DNA from 3 places in the Pseudoalteromonas sp. HL-AS1 genome. Region 1 is predicted to be linked to each of the others. Evidence: predicted binding sites of a transcription regulator. Region 1 holds the regulator's gene; each other region holds the start of a gene.
The links. The regulator MetJ, encoded in region 1, represses methionine synthesis genes. The targets are predictions, from matches to a motif close to TAGACGTCTAGACGTCTA.
Positions count from the first base shown of each region.

Region 2: the regulator MetJ is predicted to act here: its motif matches at 2,203-2,220, upstream of metA (homoserine O-succinyltransferase).
Region 3: the regulator MetJ is predicted to act here: its motif matches at 1,975-1,992, upstream of metK (methionine adenosyltransferase).

Region 1 covers NZ_CP133569.1:411,284-415,580, reverse strand. The annotation lists gene metL (bifunctional aspartate kinase/homoserine dehydrogenase II) at 1-10, opposite strand, end outside; gene metB (cystathionine gamma-synthase) at 16-1,263, opposite strand; gene metJ (met regulon transcriptional regulator MetJ) at 1,553-1,873, shown strand; gene RB214_RS01895 (malic enzyme-like NAD(P)-binding protein) at 1,938-3,179, opposite strand; gene rpmE (50S ribosomal protein L31) at 3,706-3,921, opposite strand; gene priA (primosomal protein N') at 4,152-4,297, shown strand, end outside.
Region 2 covers NZ_CP133569.1:975,511-979,807, forward strand. The annotation lists gene ettA (energy-dependent translational throttle protein EttA) at 1-1,093, opposite strand, end outside; gene RB214_RS04560 (porin family protein) at 1,427-2,074, shown strand; gene metA (homoserine O-succinyltransferase) at 2,285-3,232, shown strand; gene RB214_RS04570 (homocysteine S-methyltransferase family protein) at 3,222-4,295, shown strand.
Region 3 covers NZ_CP133569.1:2,756,509-2,760,805, forward strand. The annotation lists gene tkt (transketolase) at 1-1,789, opposite strand, end outside; gene metK (methionine adenosyltransferase) at 2,094-3,245, shown strand; gene RB214_RS12830 (LTA synthase family protein) at 3,341-4,297, opposite strand, start outside.

The DNA of each region.
Region 1 (4,297 bases):
AATTGACCATATTAATCACCAAAGCGCTGGACGGGCTGCACTTAATTTAACGTTTCCACCAGAAGTGCCAGCACCTTTGCCTACACGGCCAACATTTTTATTTTTCCCTGGTTTTACAAGTTCAAATACTCGTTCAAAGTCAGCTATTAAATCGTGTATATCTTCAATCCCAACCGAAATACGAATAAGCGTATCGCCCACACCCGCTTCTAAACGTGCCTTTGCCTCCATACCTGCGTGCGTCATAGTTGCAGGGTGACAAATTAAACTCTCTACGCCACCTAGTGACTCAGCTAAACTAAACGTTTTAAGGCTAGTTAAAAATGCTGCGGCGTCGTTTATATCGCCTTTAATATCAAAACTAACCATGCCACCAAAGCCAAGTTGTTGTGCTTTAGCAAGCTCATGTTGAGGATGTGACTCAAGTCCTGGATAGTAAACTTGGCTTACAAAATTGGAGCTTTCAAGGTACTTAGCTATTGCTAGCGCATTTTCTTGGTGCTGCCTTAAGCGCACATTTAAAGTACGTAGACCACGAAGCGTTAAATAACTATCAAAAGGGGCGCCCGTAATACCAATATTATTTGCCCACCAAGCAAGCTCATCACCAAGCTCTTGTGTTGCAGCAATAACAGCGCCGCCCACTACATCTGAGTGCCCGTTAATATATTTAGTAGTTGAATGCACCACAATATCTACACCAAACTTAATAGGGTTTTGTAAGGCAGGAGACAAAAACGTGTTATCTGCGGCAACCAATGCACCGCATTGCTTAGCAACATCGGTAACCGCTTTAATATCGGTTAAACGAAGTACTGGGTTACTTGGAGTCTCTATCCAAATAAGCTTAGGTTTAATTGCTAAAATTTGTTGAAGGCTTTCTTCTTTTGTTAAATCTAATACTTCAAGCTTCAATAGTCCGCGTTTTTGTAACGATGTAAATAAACGATAGCTACCACCATAACAATCATGTGGAATTACTAACGTGTCGTCACTGTTAAGTAGCTGAGTAGCTAAATGCACGGCAGCCATACCAGTGGCCGTAATTATGCCACGAGCGCCACCTTCAAGCTTAGCAAGCGTCTCTGCTAAAATATCACGATTAGGGTTACCACTGCGGCCATAATCATACTCACGCTTAGTATCAAAGTCGGCAAACGAATAAGTCGTTGATAAATAAATTGGCGGCACCACTGCACCATGATGTTTATCAGCATCAACGCCGTTACGTACAGCAATGGTCGCTTTGTTTTTTTCGCTCATATTCGTCACCTGATTAATTTGGATGTTTAGACGTCTAAAAGAGTAAGTTATCCGTTTTAATAAGTCAAAGGATTTTAAAGCTCTAGATGGCTAAAGTTAGGGAAGGCGTTTGCTAGTATCATATTTTAGCTCACAAAAGTGAGCTTATTTTTACATCCCAAATAGGCTTATTAAGATAGATCGGTATCTATTATTTGACTATCTTTTTTAAATCGATAGAATTTCACGCATATTTACACGCTTTTTATACCGTGTGAGAAATTAATAATCTGAGGCAACGATACATCTTATGGCTAAATGGAATGGTGAGTATATTCACCCATACGCAGAACACGGGAAAAAATCAGAGCAAGTTAAAAAGATCACCGTTTCGATCCCGCTAAATGTATTAAAAGTTTTAACGGATGAGCGTACGCGTCGTCAAATCAACAACCTTCGCCATGCAACAAATAGTGAATTGCTATGTGAGGCGTTTTTGCATGCCTTTACTGGTCAACCTTTACCAAATGACGATGACCTACGTAAAGACAACGCAGAAAAAGTACCAGAAGAAGTTAAAAAGATAATGCAAGAAATGGGTTTAGAAGTGCCTATTTTAAACGAAGAATAAATCGTTACCTTTTTAATCAAAAAACCTCAGCATTGCTGAGGTTTTTTTGTTTAAGCGTTATATATTACGCCATATAATTTTCAGGCAAGTCAATTTGCGCAACACCCGACTCAACCGCAGCAAGTGCTACAGCTTTAGCTATACGCGGTAGTAAACGCGGATCCATTGGTTTTGGAATAATGTACTGCGCACCAAACTCTAGCTTATCTACGCCTGCGGCTTTTAAAACTTCTGCAGGTACAGGCTCTTTGGCAATACTACGAATAGCCTCAACTGCAGCAATTTTCATTTCATCGTTAATCGCGCTTGCACGTACATCAAGTGCACCACGGAAAATAAACGGAAAACATAAAACATTGTTAACCTGGTTAGGGTAATCAGAGCGCCCTGTTGCCATAATTAAATCGTTGCGTGCGCCGTGAGCAAGTGCAGGATCGATCTCTGGATCTGGGTTTGAACATGCAAACACGACCGGCTTTTCTGCCATTAGTTTTAAATCTTCGGCAGCTAACAAATTAGGACCCGAAACACCAACAAACACATCAGCATCTGCAATTACATCTTGCAATGTGCGTTTATCGGTATTGTTAGCAAAAAGCTGTTTATATTCATTTAAATCATCGCGACGAGTATGAATAACACCTTTACGGTCAAGCATATAAATGTGTTCACGCAGTGCACCACACTTAATTAACAGTTCCATACACGCAACTGCAGCAGCGCCTGCACCTAAACATACAATTATTGCATCTTCAATTGATTTACCTTGTACTTCTAGCGCATTTAACATGCCGGCAGCCGTAACAATGGCGGTGCCGTGTTGGTCGTCATGAAAAACAGGAATGCTACAACGCTCTATTAATGCTTTTTCAATTTCAAAACACTCTGGTGCTTTAATATCTTCAAGGTTAATACCACCGAATGTGTCAGCAATATTGGCAACCGTGTTAATAAAGTCTTCTGTTGTTTTGTGCTTTACTTCAATATCAATAGAATCAAGCCCTGCAAAACGTTTAAACAATAACGCCTTGCCTTCCATTACTGGTTTAGACGCTAAAGGACCTAAATTACCCAAGCCCAAAATTGCAGTACCATTAGTGATAACCGCAACCATGTTACCCTTACCGGTATATTTATATGCATTTGCAGGATCTGCGGCAATTTCACGTACAGGCTCAGCGACACCTGGGCTATAAGCTAGGGCTAAGTCTTGAACTGTTTCAGCTGGTTTTGTTAGCTCAATGCTAATTTTACCAGGTACGGGATGTGAGTGATAATGTAGTGCTTGTTCACGAAAGTCAGACATAACGCGATGGTATCCTGCAATTTAAGTTAAAGTGAGAGGTGGAGTCTTGGGGTACGATACCCTTATTATTTTTAAATTCCAAGCAATATCAGGTCTATCCTGTTATATGCTATATCCTTTAATTTTAAGAGGTTTTTCAGTAACTTTGCAGGATTATATAAACATTTGATAAATAAAAATTCACCAAAAAAGTAAGTTTTGAGGTGCGTTTATGTCTATTAAAATATTAAAAAAATGTATGTTTAACGTATCATCATAAACTTAAAATAACAGCCTACTACACTACTTTAAAAACAGATAAGCCCACGTTAGCTACTTTTATCAACCTAGTTAAAATTTGTACTATTTAAAATATAGAGAATATCTATCAATTTGTCTGCAAAGGTTTATGCATACTCAGAATAAGAATAGGAAATAGTTATGCAAGGTGTGATGTAGCTCGAGCAAGCTAAATAAGATAAGAAGTGGTAAATTTTAGACATAAAAAAAGCACCCTAAGGTGCTTTTTTTAACTAAACAGCAATAATTACTTCTTGCTGCTAAGTGCACCGAAGCGCTTGTTGAAGCGATCAACACGGCCGCCAGTGTCTAAAATCTTTTGCTTACCAGTGTAAAACGGGTGACACGCAGAACATACGTCTAAGTGAATGTCTTTACAAAGAGTTGAGCTAGTTTCGAATTTGTTTCCGCATGAACATGTTGCAGAAATTACTTCGTACTTAGGGTGAATACCTTCTTTCATAGGAACCTCTAGTTAAGGCCGCATCGCTCTCCAAACCCGAAGTCTGGCACCATACGTCGTTAAAACAAATTTGTTGGTGGCGGATTTTATCCAACAACCTTCCCCTGCACAAGTATTTATTTATCTTTTCGCTAAAAAAGTGAACAATCTCTTTCTCAAGTACTATTGCTAGTAGGTTTTTAGCGGTATTTTTAGTACATTACAGCATTAATTTTACGGGTTGAGTTGTTATGAGTTTTGTTGAAGTTGCTATTAAAGTCCCGCTTCCACGCACCTTTGATTATAAAATAGAAGAGCAGCTCAGTGGCTTATCAACACCCATACTACCGGGCATGCGGGTTTTAGTACCTTTTGGTAATCAAAAAAAAGTAGCTGT
Region 2 (4,297 bases), 560 kb from region 1:
TACCCGCGCCATTCGCGCCAATAATGCCCACAATGGCACCTTTTGGCATGCTAAAGCTTAAGTCATCAATTAAAACTCGATCGCCAAAACTCTTACGAAGATTAGTTACTTCAAGTACTTGGTCACCTAAACGCGGGCCAGGTGGAATAAACATCTCGTTAGTTTCGTTACGTTTTTGGTAATCAGACTGCTGCATTTCAGTAAACTGAGCCATACGTGCTTTTGACTTAGCTTGACGACCTTTAGGGTTTGAACGAACCCATTCAAGTTCTTGCGCAATTGATTTTTGACGAGCTTTTTCAGATTTTTGTTCTTGCTGTAAGCGCGCATCTTTTTGTTCAAGCCAAGAAGAGTAGTTACCTTCCCATGGAATACCTTCACCACGGTCAAGCTCTAGTATCCAGCCAGCTACATTATCAAGGAAGTAGCGGTCATGCGTTACTGCCACTACAGTGCCTTCGTAGTCATGTAAGAAGCGCTCTAGCCATGCAACCGACTCAGCATCTAAGTGGTTAGTTGGCTCATCAAGAATAAGCATATCTGGCTTTTCTAGTAACAAACGACAAATAGCAACACGGCGGCGCTCACCACCTGAAAGGTGCTCAATTTTAGCATCCCACTCTGGCAGGCGAAGTGCATCAGCTGCACGTTCTAAAACGTTGTCGATGTTATGACCATCGTGCGCCTGAATAACAGCTTCAAGCTCGCCTTGCTCTTTTGCAAGTGCGTCAAAGTCAGCGTCTTCCATGGCGTATTCGTTATACACTTCGTCAAGACGTTTAAGTGCGTGTTTAACTTCGCCAACAGCTTCTTCAACAGTTTCACGTACTGTTTTACTTTCGTCTAAAATAGGTTCTTGCGGTAAATAACCAATTTTAGTACCAGGCTGAGGATGTGCATCACCTTCAAAATCTTGGTCAACACCGGCCATAATACGCAGTAACGTAGATTTACCAGAACCGTTTAAACCAAGCACACCAATTTTAGCGCCAGGAAAAAAGTGCAACGAAATATCTTTTAAGATAGTGCGCTTAGGTGGCACAACCTTAGATACTCGACTCATCGAGAATATAAATTTATCAGGTAAAACCATGGAGGAAAGCCTTCAAATAATAATAAAAATTTCAATGTTGTATTGTAGTGGCTGACGGGTGAAACAGTCAACGAATGCTGTATAGAACAATACACTTACCTAAGCGGTACTTTGTTTTGATTGCTCGTTAAAAACACTACTATTACAGGATTTCTATTGTGTAAAATTCTGTAATCTATTGTTTTATATTGTTCAAATACATTCCATTTTTAACAAAAGTGGTACAGTATATTTACAAACTGTAAAGTATAAGCAAGTTATATAGGCAGGCCACACTTAGTTTGTTGTTCAACATCACATTATTAAATATTACAAAGGTTTAAAGGAATGAACATGAAAATAGTCACAAAGTTAGGGGCATTACTTTTAGGTTTATACTCATTTTCGAGCCAAGCAGACATACTCCACGTAAATGGTTATTACCAAGGAATAGGGATAGGGTCTACGCAAATTGATGTATACGAGAGTGATAGCATACAGTTTACAACGCTTTATGGCCGGTTTGGATATCAGTTTTCGCGTTACTTTGCATTAGAAGGGCGTATAGGGTTTGGGTTAAATGATGAGTCAACACCTCTAAACGGAATTGTTTACACTCAGAACCCACAGGACGGCTCGCTTAGTTCAGAATTCATTAAGAGCGAAATCGATTCAAGCCTTGATTTGCAAACAAGTATATTTGTAAAAGCTAATTATCCAATTTCATCTCGAGCTGATGTGTTTTTATTTGGTGGCTATGGTAGAAATAAATTAAGTTACAATGAAGGTGACTTAAAAAACCTTGCAGAATCAATAACTGGTACAGATACAAATTCTACGCTAATTACTGAGCAAAACTACGACGAAGGCGGCGTAACGTACGGAACTGGCGTTGACTTTAGGCTAGCTCAACGCTGGCAAGTAAGTGCTGAATACCAATATTTTGATACAAATGAAGGCGATATTTACGCTCTTAATTTATCTGTAAATTATCGTTTTTAATTATAATAGCGCTACTGATTTTAGTAGCGCTGTTTCAATTCACTAAAACAAAGTACTTCAATATAAATGCACTGCCCCTCATCTATAGCTTTTAGTAAGTCTTAAAAAAACCATGAATAAATTTCATTTGGACATCTATACATCTAGAGGTTGATATTTTTTACTTTCAGTTCATAATTAAGCTTCGGTTTTTATGAGCAGGAGTAAAGTATGCCAATTACAGTAAAAGACGAGTTGCCGGCAATTGCACGTTTACGTCAAGAAAACGTATTTGTAATGCCAAAAAGTCGTGCAAAAACGCAAGAAATACGCCCAATGCGTTTGGCTATTTTAAACTTAATGCCTAATAAAGTAGAAACCGAAGTTCAGTTTATTCGCTTACTTGCCAATTCGCCTTTGCAAGTAAACGTAGAACTACTGCGCCTCGACACTCACCGCAGTAGCAGCAATTCAGAAGAGCACCTTGATACCTTTTACCGTTATTTTTCTGAGGTTAAAGACAACAATTACGATGCATTAATAGTAACCGGTGCGCCACTTGCACATTTAGAATACGATGATGTAGCGTATTGGGATGAGCTAAAGGTCATTATTGATTGGGCTGAGCAACACGTTACCTCTACGTTGTTTTCGTGTTGGGCAGCGCATGCAGCGTTATATCATCGTTACAATTTAAAGCGTGATTTAAAAGACGATAAACTGTGTGGCGTATTTACTCACCAGTGTTATTTTGATCACGGTGCACTGACTCGCGGATTCGACGATACCTTTTTAGTACCGCACTCACGCTACGGCCATATTGATATAAATAAAATAAACGCCTGTGAAGAACTCGTTGTACTGGCAGGTTCTGAGCGAGTAGGGGCTTACTTACTTAAAAACAAATCGGGTAGCCAAGTGTTTATAACCGGCCACCCAGAGTACGACGCCGACTCGCTAAAAGCAGAATACGAGCGCGATTGTAAAAAAAGCCCTAATGCACCAAAGCCCGAAAATTACTTTCCGGATGACGATGCAACCAAACAACCTTCAAAAACGTGGCAAAGCCATGCTTTTTTACTTTTTTCGAACTGGTTAAATTACTACGTGTACCAAACCACACCGTATGATATTAATTTAGTTAGCCAAGACGTGAGGACTAACAACTATGCCGAATAACGCGCCTACAAATAATAAGCAAGCCGAAATAAGTGCCGCATTAAAAGAACGCATTTTAATTTTAGATGGCGCTATGGGCACCATGATCCAAGATCATAAGCTAGAAGAAGAAGACTATCGCGGAGAGCGTTTTAAAGACTGGCATGTATTGATTAAAGGCAATAACGATTTATTAAGCCTAACCAAGCCCGACTTAATCACTGATATTCATCGTGGCTTTTTATCAGCGGGCGCCGATATTATCGAAACCAACACGTTTAACTCGACCACTATTTCGATGGAAGATTACGACATGGCAAACCTAAGCCGTGAAATAAACGTAGAGTCGGCTAAATTAGCACGCGCAATTTGCGATGAATTTACGGCTAAAACGCCAGAAAAGCCGCGCTATGTAGCCGGTGTTTTAGGGCCGACATCTAAAACGTGTTCAATTTCGCCAGACGTAAACGACCCGGGTTACCGAAATGTCACCTTTGATAAGCTAGTTACTGCGTATGTAGAGTCTACCCTTGCATTAATGGAAGGCGGCGCCGATTTAATACTAATCGAAACTATATTCGACACGCTTAATGCAAAAGCCGCCTCGTTTGGTGTAGAAGAAGCCTTTGAGCAAGCAGGGCGCACATTACCAGTTATGATCTCGGGCACTATTACTGACGCTTCTGGCCGTACGCTTTCTGGGCAAACAACCGAAGCATTTTATAACTCTATTCGCCATATTAAGCCTATTTCGATTGGTTTAAACTGCGCGCTTGGCCCTGATTTACTGCGCCAATATGTAGAAGAGCTTTCGCGCGTGTGCGAAACCTTTACATCGGTACACCCTAATGCGGGCTTGCCTAATGAGTTTGGTGAATACGACTTAGAAGCGCCTGAAATGGCAGCCGAAATTATCGATTGGGGTAAATCGGGCTTTATTAATATAGTAGGTGGATGTTGTGGCACCACGCCTGCGCATATTCGTGCTTTTGCAAAAGGTTTAGCAGGCGTTAAACCACGCCAACTGCCAGAGCTTGAAGTACGCATGCGTTTATCAGGCCTTGAAGCCTGTAACTTAAATTAAGG
Region 3 (4,297 bases), 1.3 Mb from region 1:
TGTACTCTGCGCTTTGATCTTCGAAGGCATCAGTACATGGCATAGATACAACACGTACCTTTTTACCTTGGCTGCGTAGCTCAGTTGCTGAATCTTGTGCTAGTTGCACTTCAGAGCCCGTCGCAATTAAAATAATTTCAGGATTGCCGTCACAGCTAAGGATGTAACCACCCTTTTTAACATCGCTTAATTGCTGTGCGTCACGCGCTTGTTGCTCAAGACCTTGGCGAGTAAAGATTAACGATGTAGGACCGTCTTTACGCTCAATAGCTTGTTGCCATGCAATTGCCGACTCAACTTGGTCACATGGGCGCCAGTTGTATAAGTTAGGCGTTAAACGCATGCTTGCAATTTGCTCTACTGGTTGGTGAGTTGGACCATCTTCACCTAAACCGATTGAATCGTGCGTGTATACAAAAATGCTTGGTTGCTTCATTAATGCAGCCATACGTACGGCATTTTTTGCATATTCAACAAACATTAAGAACGTAGCACCGTAAGGAATAAAGCCTTTATGAAGGGCAATACCATTCATAATTGCCGACATACCAAACTCACGTACACCGTAGTAAATGTAGTTACCGCTTGCATCGTCGTGTGTTAAACCTTTAGAGCCATCCCAAATTGTTAAGTTTGAGCCTGCTAAATCGGCTGAGCCACCCATAAATTCTGGTAATAACGGACCAAATGCGTTTAATGCATTTTGTGATGCTTTACGAGACGCTGGGTTTGCTGGGTTTGCTTGTAATTGCTCAATGTACGCTTGAGATTTTTCAGCCCAATCGCCAGGCAGTTCGTTATTAATACGACGCTTATATTCAGCTGCAAGCTCTGGGTATGCTTTTGCGTATGCTGCAAATTTTTCGTCCCAGCTTGATTCAAGCTGCTGACCTTTTTCTTTGCTATCCCATTGTGCGTAAATATCATCAGGAATTTCGAACGCATCGCCAGTCCAACCTAAGAATTCGCGAGACGCTTTAATTTCGTCATCACCTAGTGGTGCACCGTGACAATCGTGGCTACCAGATTTATTAGGTGAGCCGTAACCAATAATTGTTTTACAACAAATTAGTGATGGTTTATCGGTAACACTTTTAGCTTCTGCAATTGCAGCACTTATAGCATCGCTGTCGTGACCATCAACACCACTAATTACATGCCAACCGTATGCTTTAAAGCGAGCTGGCGTGTCATCTGTAAACCAACCTTCTACTTCACCATCGATTGAAATGCCGTTGTCATCCCAAAATGCAACAAGTTTACCCAGACCTAATGTGCCTGCAAGTGAACCAGCTTCATGAGAAATACCTTCCATAAGGCAGCCATCGCCCATAAATGCATAGGTAAAGTGATCAACAATATCGTGACCTTCGCGGTTAAACTGTGCAGCTAGCGCTTTTTCAGCAATTGCCATACCTACGGCATTTGTGATCCCTTGACCTAATGGACCCGTAGTAGTTTCGATTCCTGGTGCATAGCCATATTCAGGGTGACCTGGTGTTTTAGAATGCATTTGACGGAAGTTTTTAATTTCGTCCAGTGGTAAGTCGTAACCACTTAGGTGCAATAGAGAATAGATAAGCATTGAACCGTGGCCGTTTGAAAGAATAAATCTGTCACGGTCAGCCCACTCTGGATTTGTTGGGTTGTGTTTTAGATAATCGCGCCATAATACTTCTGCGATATCAGCCATGCCCATAGGGGCTCCAGGGTGACCAGATTTGGCCTTTTGTACTGCGTCCATTGACAAGACGCGAATAGCATTTGCAAGTTCTTTGCGAGATGGCATGAATTCTCCTACCTTTATGTGTATTTGCGCGGGTATTTATGTGTTTGTTTATGCACCCAAGTAACTTGGGTTTGTTTATATAGACCATTCTTACTTATTGTGGGGGCTGTGTGCAATTAAAAACCCTATAAAAGTGAGGCATTATGAATATTTTTTAAGACCAAAAAGTTATTAGTAATTTTATTTAGACGTCTAGGCGTAAAAACACTATGCAAGGTGTTTTGTTTTCGATAAAATACGCCCCTTAATTTTTTAGCGCTAATACCGACGTTTGTGAAGCGCAATATTTGTGAGCAGAAATACAATGGCAAAACATTTATTTACTTCTGAATCAGTTTCTGAAGGTCATCCGGATAAAATCGCCGATCAAATCTCTGATGCGGTACTTGATGCTATCCTAGAGCAAGATTCTCATGCCCGTGTTGCGTGCGAAACTTACGTAAAAACAGGTATGGTTATGGTTGGTGGTGAAATCACTACTAGCGCATGGGTTGATATTGAAGAAATTACACGTAAAACAGTACGTGAAATTGGCTACACGCATTCAGACATGGGTTTCGATGCTGATTCATGTGCAATTTTAAACACTATTGGTAAACAGTCTCCTGACATTAACCAAGGTGTTGACCGTACTAGCCCAGAAGAACAAGGTGCTGGCGACCAAGGTCTTATGTTTGGTTACGCATGTAACGAAACAGAAGTGCTAATGCCTGCGCCAATTACTTACTCACACCGTTTAGTACAGCGCCAAGCGCAAGTACGTAAAAGCGGCGAGCTTAACTGGTTACGTCCAGATGCAAAATCTCAAGTTACTTTTGCATACGAAAATGGTAAGCCAGTAGGTATTGATGCAGTAGTACTATCTACTCAGCACAGCGAAGACATTTCACAAAAAGATTTAGTAGAAGCGGTGATGGAAACTATCATCAAGCCGGTACTTCCTGCAGAGCTTATTACAAGCGCGACTAAATTTTTCATTAACCCAACAGGTCGCTTTGTAATTGGCGGACCAATGGGCGATTGTGGTTTAACAGGTCGTAAAATCATCGTTGATACATACGGTGGTATGGCTCGTCACGGTGGTGGTGCTTTCTCTGGTAAAGATCCATCAAAAGTTGACCGCTCAGCTGCATACGCTGCACGTTACGTTGCTAAAAACGTAGTTGCGGCTGGCCTTGCTGATAAATGTGAATTACAAGTTTCTTACGCAATCGGTGTTGCAGAGCCTACATCTATCAGCGTTGAAACGTTTGGTACAAGCAAGTTAGAAGAAAGCCGTTTAATCGAGCTTATTCGTGAACACTTTGACCTGCGCCCTTACGGCTTAATTCAAATGCTTGATTTAGAGCGCCCTATCTACCTTCCTACAGCGGCTTACGGCCACTTTGGTCGCGACGAATTCCCTTGGGAACGTACAGATAAAGCTGATGCACTTCGTGCAGCTGCTGGCCTTTGATTGGCTAAGTAAATATAAAAAAAGCGCCAATTGGCGCTTTTTTTATATGTAAACTAATTGAGTAAAAGCAGCTTTAAAAGCTACTTTTAAATCTATTAATCCATTCCTTTAGTAAGTAACTGCCACGCTGTAGCCATATACTTATTATAAGCTTGCTCTGTTGCTACATCAATTGGTTCAAAAGGCTGCGGCTTAAGTGGTACTAAGTTAATCCGATCCTCTGGTTCAACTTTTTGATACTCATACATTGACGAAAAATCACCACGCCAAAGCTGTTCTGGTTTACGCACAGTTTGAAAACCAAATACAGTACGATCTTTAGGTTGATTTAATAGTGACTGGCCCATGCTATAAAATGTCGTATTTTGCGGTGCTATTAAGTTTAATAATGTAGGTGCAATATCCATATGGCTCGCTAATTGATCGCTAGATACCCAGTTTGGATTTACACCTTTACCATAAATAACAAGCGGTACATGTGTTAGTTCATATAGATCTGGGCGATGATGTAAATAACGGCGACTATAGTGATCACCTGTAATTACAAATAATGCATCTGGGTAGTGCTGCTCCATTTTACGAACAAATTGACCAAGCATTTTATCGGCATACCATAAATGCCCTAATACGTAAGGGTCTAATAAGTCATCATCTAAAGCTTGAATTTCCTTTGGATAGTCAGCAACTGATTTTAAAGGATACCCATACTTATCTAAATCTAAGTTAAATGGTCCGTGGTAACTCCCACTCATGATTAAGTTAAAACTTTTTTCATCTGTTTTAGTATCGACTAAATCAAATAACTGACCATCATCAATTCCCCACACACCAGCACTTCCTTTACCTCCAGTGTCTGCAGCCGAAAATACTTTATCAGCTCCTTGTGAAAGCACATATTCGCCTATATTTTGCCATGACAGCAAGCCGCCATAATAAAATCGACTTTGATAACCTAGTTGCTCAAGTTGATTAAATATTGATAACTTACTCGCTGGTTTTTGTGGTCCAATACGGCTCATATTAACGCCCGAAAACGCTATACCAGACATAAG